Regions from separate parts of the Macrococcus bovicus genome, predicted to be linked through region 2. Evidence: predicted binding sites of a transcription regulator. Region 2 holds the regulator's gene; the other holds the start of a gene.

Region 1 (4,079 bases), 900 kb from region 2:
TTACCTGTGCACTCAGTGCTTGCCAGTCTTCTTGTGTCGGAATATGAATGCCTTCAAAAAGTGCCTGTACTTTCTCTGATTGAGGTGCAAAGCTTTCCTTGATATATTTCTCGAAATACACCCCGGATTTATAATCTGATTTTTCAAAGTCAGCGTAGACTTCCTGACGTTCTTTGGCAATTTCCATTGATCGTTCGATGGAATAGTAGTTCATCATCATAAAGAATGTATTGGCAAAGTCTTTAGCTTCTTCTGATTCATACGCAATCTTATTTTTAGCGAGATAACCATGCAGATTCATCACGCCGAGTCCGACAGAATGTAATTCCCGGTTCGCTTTTGCGACACCTGGCGCATTCTTGATGTCAGCTTCATCACTGACAGTTGTCAGTGCATCCATACCTGTATGCACTGATTCACGCACTTTACGTGATTCCATGACGTTGACGATGTTCAGTGAACCTAAGTTACATGAAATATCACGTTTAATCTCATCATCAGTGCCGTAATCGTTGATAACAGACGTTTCCTGCAGCTGGAAAATCTCCGTGCACAGATTACTCATCTTGATCTGCCCGATATTGCTGTTGGCATGGACTTTATTGGCATTGTCTTTGAACATTAAGTACGGGTAACCGGACTGCAGCTGAGTCTGTGCAATCATGTTGAGCATTTCACGCGCATCTTTAGATTTCTTCATAATATTAGGGTTTGCCACTAATTTGTCATACATCTCATCCAAGTTAATATCATCCAATGTCTGTCCGTATTCCGCTTCTACTGTATGAGGCGCGAACATAAAGAAGTCCTTGCCTTCTTTTGCTAGCTCAAAGAACTTAGAAGGGACAATGAGCCCTGTTGAGATAGTAGAAAGACGTAAATCTTCATCGGCGTTGACTTTCTTAGTATCTAAAAACTCGAGCACATCATAATGGAAGATATTGAGGTAGACCGCTCCTGCTCCCGGACGCTGACCCAGCTGATCGGCATAACTGAAGCCGCCTTCTAATGCTTTGGCAACCGGCAGCACACCTTTTGCGACACCTTTGATGCCTTTGATTGCTTCACCACGGGCACGAAGTTTTGAGAGATTGATGGCAACACCGCCGCCGATCTTAGACAGTTGTTTCGCTGTTGAATCGATATAGTTGATAGAGTTCAGAGAGTCATCTACCTCCAGCAGGAAACATGATACAAGTTCACCACGGCGCGCACGGCCTGCATTCAAGAAGGTCGGTGTGGCCGGCTGGTAACGTTGCTCGAACATAGCATTGATGAGTTCCTTCGCTTTCTCTTTATGGCCTTTCGCCAGGTAGAGACTGACGATTACAACGTGTTCTTTATAATCTTCGAGGTAGGCTTTTTTATCATTTGTCTTCAGCGAATAATCCTTGAAGAACTTACTTGCAGACATATAACTCGCGAACTTAAACGGCAGACGTTCTGCATAAGCGATAATTTCTTCAAGGTCAGTCTCAGAATAATCCTCAAACAGATTATAATAGAACTGATTGTCCACTAGATAATGGAGTCGTTCAAGGGGTGAATCAAAATGAATAGTCTTGTCATTGATTTCCTCTAAGTAGACAGCAAGGGCATCCTGATCTTTTTCGATATCAAAGAAGCCATCTGCACGACGCTTTGTCACCTGGTTATTAAGTTCAATATGATTGTACTGTTTGTCGTCTAAGACTTTCATTTACTTCATCCACCTTTTCGTTGAATAATTGTACGTCATGCGCGTTGCCATGGAGCTCAAATTTCATGAGTAGCGGAACATGGTATTCAGCCGCAATCAGATCACCTGACCGGGCGAAATTCTGACCCCAGTTGCGGTTTCCACTGCTGGCGACTGCTACAAGATAACGACTGTTCCGGTTCAGGAACTGACGAACTGGATCAGGCACTTCACCGAAGCCAATTGTTCCTGTCACTACAATAAAAGGCTCCTCAATCGTCTGGATATCCAGCAATGATTCGCCAGTAAAATTTGATTTTTGTAAGAAACGTCTCACATTACCGGTGAGCGAATAGTAGACTATTTTCACATTTATCACTTCCTATGTAAAAAACGCTCTAAAAATGAATATGTAGGATATCTGAGGACAAAACACAATATATTGTGTTTTGTCCTCAGAAGCACCACAAGATATATGAAATATTATAGCACGTTTGTTCGCTCTTTCAATCGATTATACCCAGATTTTTTTTAATTTAGACCCTTGACTTTTAGCCGAAATTCTTAACCTGTTGCTACACATAGCTTTGAAAAATTATTACATTTTGATGACAGGATTCCAGCCCATTAGGATGATTATGTTAAAATGAATTATCTTATTTGGAAGGTCGTCATCATGAATCATATACAAAAAGGTATCTTCGCTCTACTCATCGCCTCCCTCGGCTTCAGCCTGATGGGGGCATTTGTCAAACTGTCAGGTGATATCCCTGTCCTGCAGAAAACGCTGTTCCGCAATCTCGTCGGAATGATCATTCCGCTTTACTTTGTCATCAAGCACCGGGAACGTCTCTTCGGACGAATGCAGAATCAGCCCCTTCTGATAGCAAGAAGCACGTTCGGTCTGATCGGTGTCGTTCTGAATTATATAACCATCGATCATATGGTGCTGAGTGATTCAGATATGCTGAATAAACTGAGTCCCTTCTTTACCATCCTCCTATGTGCCCTCTTCCTGAAAGAGAAGATTAAACCTTATCAGATGACAGCTATCCTTGTCGCTTTTATCGGCTCACTTTTCATTATTAAGCCGAGCTTCTCAAGCGATATGTTCTATGCACTTATCGGTGTTGCCGGCGCTCTGTTTGCAGGTTTTGCATACACAACGTTACGGGTCCTCGGGCCGCGAGAGAAGTTCTATACCACTGTCTTCTATTTTTCTTTCTTCTCAACTGTTGTCCTGATGCCCTTCGTCCTATCTGATTTTCATGCCATGACCATGACGCAGACGTTCTATCTGATTCTGTCTGGTGTTTTCGCGACAATCGGCCAGTTCGGAATCACCATCGCCTATCAGTACGCGCCTGCAAAAGATATCTCCATATTCTTCTATGCAACGGTGCTTTTCAGCGCTATCATCAGCTTCGCCTTGTTCAATCAAGTACCGGATATATTCAGTTTTCTTGGTTACTTCATTGTCTTCAGCGCAAGTTTATATATGTTCAAAAAAGCAAAACTTGAGTAAACACCAGATTTATAGTAGTATCAGTACGATTAATGAAGGAGGTCATACCATGACACGTTCAAAAGATGAACTGCAGGACATCACACTGCTTGGCAATCAGCACAACCAATACCTATATGAATACGATCCCTCTATATTAGAGTCGTTCGATAATAAACACCCGGGCCGTGACTATTTCGTCAAGTTCAACTGTCCGGAATTCACGAGCTTATGCCCTATAACCGGTCAACCCGACTTTGCCACTATCTACATCAGCTACATTCCAAATATCAAGATGGTAGAATCTAAATCACTGAAGCTGTATCTTTTCAGCTTCCGTAACCACGGCGACTTCCACGAAGACTGCATGAATATCATCATGAATGATTTAATAGAACTGATGGATCCGCATTATATTGAAGTATGGGGCAAGTTCACACCACGCGGCGGTATTTCAATTGATCCTTATACCAACTATGGTCGTCCTGATTCAAAATATGAAGAAATAGCGAATTATCGCTTGATGAACCATGATTTATACCCGGAAACGATTACAAATAGATAAATTAGAATTGTCAGAGAATTAAAAACAGTGTATATTAGATACATTGTTTTTATTTTTTTAGGGAAAGGAAGATTAATTTGTCACAGTACACACGCGAAGAAATCGTCAACAGTATGCCAAGAACCGGTTTCTTCGGACACCCTAAGGGACTCTTCACATTGATGGTGACAGAATTCTGGGAACGATTCAGTTACTATGGTATGAAGGCGATTCTCGCATTCTATCTTTATTATGAAGTTTCAAAAGGTGGTTTCGGACTCGAAGAAGGGACTGCTTTACAGATCGTCTCCATCTACGGCGCACTGATCTATATGAGCGGTATTATCGGCGGC
Region 2 (4,079 bases):
TGTTCTGTTCAACTTTCATCGCATGATGGTATGCTTCCTCACTGGATGACAGTTTGAGCTTCTTCCAGTTGGAGGCTATCTCCTCAATGTAGCTCTGCGGTAATTTCATCTCACTTGTCAGCAGGACATACTGCAAGAGAATATTCATCACACCGAATGGCAGTTTCTCCCGTTCCAGAATGCTTTCAATCATCCGCTTCTGCTTGACGGTCGGCTCTGACTGGCTGAAACTTGCCAGCATCTCGATAGGACTCGTTGTATCGAGCATCTCGAACCAGGTCTTCTCGTTCGTCACGGGCTCTTCAGCCGCCAGTGTCAGCGCCGGCAGATTGCCCGCGTGCTCAAACTGATAGAAGTCCCGTGCATTGCGTCGTAAATCCTCATGGGAAATCGTCTGATTGGACGTCAGTGATTTCAGGATGATCCGTCTCATATCTGTCGGCGCGATATCATACAGCAGTGCCAGCTGAGCGATGAGTTCACGGACCTCTTTTGTCAGCTGGTCTTTCGTGATCATATTCTGTGCGAGCAGCATCTCAAGCATCTCGAAATCGAATGTCTGCTGATGCACCGGGATACCCAGTGACGCCCGTGTCTTGATCAGATGATCATTTCCGTCATAAACAGCTGCCGGCGGAGTTTTCGGTGTGCCGTATATATCGATATAATTCTTGCTGATCTCCTTGTAGCCCGTCACATCAAAGCGTTCTGTGCAGAAGTGGCGTTTCAGCTGATTGAAACGTTCCTTGCCGACCGTCTGAAAGAGATAGACAGATAGCATGGGATCATTGAAAAACTGATCCGGCATCACCGGACTGATCAGCTTGTAGACGAAATGCTGCGCTTCATCAGTCACCTTCATAAATGATTTCATCAGGCCGATGCCTTCCAGCCGGAAACGAAGCTGCTCAAAATGACTGAGATTCATCTTGAGTTCATTCATGACGATATAATGAGTGACCTCATCAGAGACCTGCCCTTTTTCCAGAAACTGACTCAAATACTGATAGACCGCTATACTTTCCAGTCCGATCAGTGGAATATAGAGCCGTTTCAGAATCTCATCCGTCAGATGAGTCGCCACATAGTTGGTCGTGACAACAAAACGGTCAGCGGGCCTTAACCCGGAAAAATATTGCATATGTACACCTACTTCTTATTCTTCTCGCTTAATATCCCCTGCATCGTCGACAGCAGCTGGTCGATATCTTTGAACTCCTTGTAAACCGAGGCAAAGCGGACGTAAGATACCTGATCCAGTGACATCAGGTGTTCCATGACGCGTTCACCGATATCCACTGAAGATATCTCGGTCTTGCTGCCTTCACGTAGCTGATATTCGACATCATTTGCTATCTTTTCCAGGTCATCATACGCGACCGGTCTTTTTTCGCATGCACGTACAAGACCATGGAGTATCTTGTCCCGGTTGAACGCCTGTCGGGTGCCATCCTTCTTGACGACTATCAGCGGTGACAGTTCGATCCGTTCAAACGTCGTAAAACGGGTGCCGCACTGTTCACACTCTCTTCTCCTTCTGATGGCAGTCAGATCATCTGCATGACGTGAATCGATGACTTTGGACTGATTGTAACCGCATTTCAGACATTTCATATGATCGCCCCTTTAGTTAGTATCACTTCATTATACATGAATCATGCCCTCATAAAAACTGTTATAGATTTCACTGACAGGGTATAATGACCACAAATGGAGGCGAATAAGATGATTGAATTAGCAGAATTTGAAGAAGGCAATCCAGTCAACAAAGAGCGGGAGAAATTCAACCGCAGAAATGAGGCGATACTGTATCACGGAGATGCGGTGGGTGCTGTCTTTATCGGAGATTCCATCACCGCTTACTGGGATATCGACAGTTATTTCAAGCACAGTGAAGGGAAGCGGCTGATCAACCGCGGGGTCAGCGATGACTATTCCATGTACTGCAGAAGACGCTTCGAAGCTGACGCACTGCAGCTCAACCCGGAGCTCATCATACTGTCAGTAGGCGTCAATAATACAAAACCGTTAAGTGAAGCAGCTGACAGCGACGCAGCAGCCGGCATTATCCGGCAGGTTGTGACCGATATCCGGGCGATGATTCAAGCGAGTAAGAATCGGGATATTGACATCGTCATCACTTCGGTCACTTCCATCAACCGGCCGCACACGGACCTGCAAGGTATCCGACAGGACGCCATCAAAGAAATCAACCGCCAGCTGACTGAACTGGCGGCTGAGGAAGAAATTCAGTTCCTGAACTATTATGACGTCATGACGGTAGATGACAGGCTCGACCCTGATCTGACAATAGACGGTCTTCATCCTCATGTCAAAGGCTACGATAAAATGGCGGACGTTCTGACTGAACAGATTAAACGTATCGAACTGCAATAAAAAAAAGCTGGCGCCAGGCCAGCTTTTTCATTATTTTGCTAATTTTTGTCCCATTAAGCCGGCAAGTTCAACCACACGAGTTGAGTAGCCCCACTCATTGTCGTACCATGACAGCACCTTGACTTTCTTGCCGTCCATAACGATTGTGGATAAACCATCCACAACAGATGACATCGGGTTTGTGTTGAAGTCCACACTGACTAATGGTTCGAATGTGATATCAAGTATCCCTTTTAACGGTCCTTCAGCTGCCTCTTTAAATGCAGCGTTCACTTCCTCAACTGTTACCTCTTGTTTAAGGTCGACGACCAAATCAACCAATGATACGTTCGTAGTCGGTACACGTAGCGCCATGCCGTGTAATTTACCTTTTAATTCCGGCAGGACAAGAGCCAATGCTTTCGCTGCACCGGTTGAAGTCGGGATGATGCTCTGTGCACAGGCACGCGCACGACGTAAGTCTTTATGCGGGTTATCCAGATTCTTCTGGTCATTGGTATAGGCATGAACGGTTGTCATTAAACCGTTCTCGATGCCGAACTTTTCATTCAGAACTTTTGCGACAGGCGCTAAGCAGTTCGTTGTACAAGATGCGTTTGAGATGACATCATAAGTCTCAACATCTAATCCTTCGCAGTTCACACCGCGGACAATCGTCTGAACGTCCCCTTTACCCGGCGCTGTCAACAGCACTTTTTTGGCGCCCGCTTTCAGGTGCGCAGATGCTTTCTCCGCATCATTGAATTTTCCTGTTGCTTCGATGACGATATCGATGTTCAGCTCGTCCCATGGTAATAATTCCGGATTACGCTCAGCTACAAGTCTGATCTCTTTACCGCCGACGCGCAGGCCGTTTTCAATCGGTTCCACTTCAAGCTCGTACTTACCATGAGTCGTATCATATTTGATCAGATGTGCCAATGTTTCCGGCGGATAACTGGCATTGATTGCGACAACCTCTAACTCATCATTCAGTGCTGCTGCACGGAATACCATTCTACCTATTCTACCTAAACCATTGATTGCTACTCTAGTCGTCATGTCATATCTCCTTATTGTGCTATACTTTTATGTCAATAGTATAACACAATGAAAGCATTATGGAAGCGGTTGCTTGCAACTTTTTAGTGAGATTTGTAATATTCTGCGACTATTTCCTTGATGCGTCTTTCCAGGTCAGCGAGTGAACCGTTATTATCGATGACAACATCGGCTCTCGCTTTCTTTTCTTCAATTGAGAGCTGTGAAGCAATACGGGCAAGCGCCTCTTCCTCGGTCAAATCATTGCGTGTCATCAGCCGTTCAAGCTGAACGTCCATTGTCACATAGACCACCCACACTTCATCAACTGTCGCTTCCAGTTCATTCTCATAAAGTAACGGAATATCCATGACGACCGGATGTCCGGCAGCCAGCGCTGTCTGCTTCTCTTCTTCCATAAGATCCCGCACGATCGGATGAATAATACTGTTCAGAGCGAGACGCTTCTCTTCATCATGAAAAATCTGCTGTCCGATATAGCGGCGGTTCATCTCGCCGTCTTCAATCGCTTCAGGTCCGAATACAGCTTCCACCTGTTTCAAGCCTTCTGTCCCTTTAGCCACTGCCTGCCGAGCTGCAATATCAGCATCCACAATGACAAAACCATGTGCAGCAAGCAGCTTGGATACTGTCGACTTCCC

What was found. The regulator NrdR, encoded in region 2, represses ribonucleotide reductase genes. The targets are predictions, from matches to a motif close to AACACNATATATNGTGTT.
Region 1: a site for NrdR is predicted at 2,110-2,127, ahead of nrdI (class Ib ribonucleoside-diphosphate reductase assembly flavoprotein NrdI). Genes of this name have one in related genera too.

What each region holds. Positions count from the first base shown of each region.
Region 1 covers NZ_CP128470.1:492,300-496,378, reverse strand. The annotation lists gene nrdE (class 1b ribonucleoside-diphosphate reductase subunit alpha) at 1-1,699, opposite strand, end outside; gene nrdI (class Ib ribonucleoside-diphosphate reductase assembly flavoprotein NrdI) at 1,662-2,048, opposite strand; gene QSV55_RS02990 (DMT family transporter) at 2,355-3,203, shown strand; gene queF (preQ(1) synthase) at 3,253-3,747, shown strand; gene QSV55_RS02980 (peptide MFS transporter) at 3,861-4,079, shown strand, end outside.
Region 2 covers NZ_CP128470.1:1,396,033-1,400,111, forward strand. The annotation lists gene QSV55_RS07650 (replication initiation and membrane attachment family protein) at 1-1,141, opposite strand, end outside; gene nrdR (transcriptional regulator NrdR) at 1,150-1,614, opposite strand; gene QSV55_RS07660 (SGNH/GDSL hydrolase family protein) at 1,726-2,397, shown strand; gene QSV55_RS07665 (glyceraldehyde-3-phosphate dehydrogenase) at 2,428-3,438, opposite strand; gene coaE (dephospho-CoA kinase) at 3,522-4,079, opposite strand, start outside.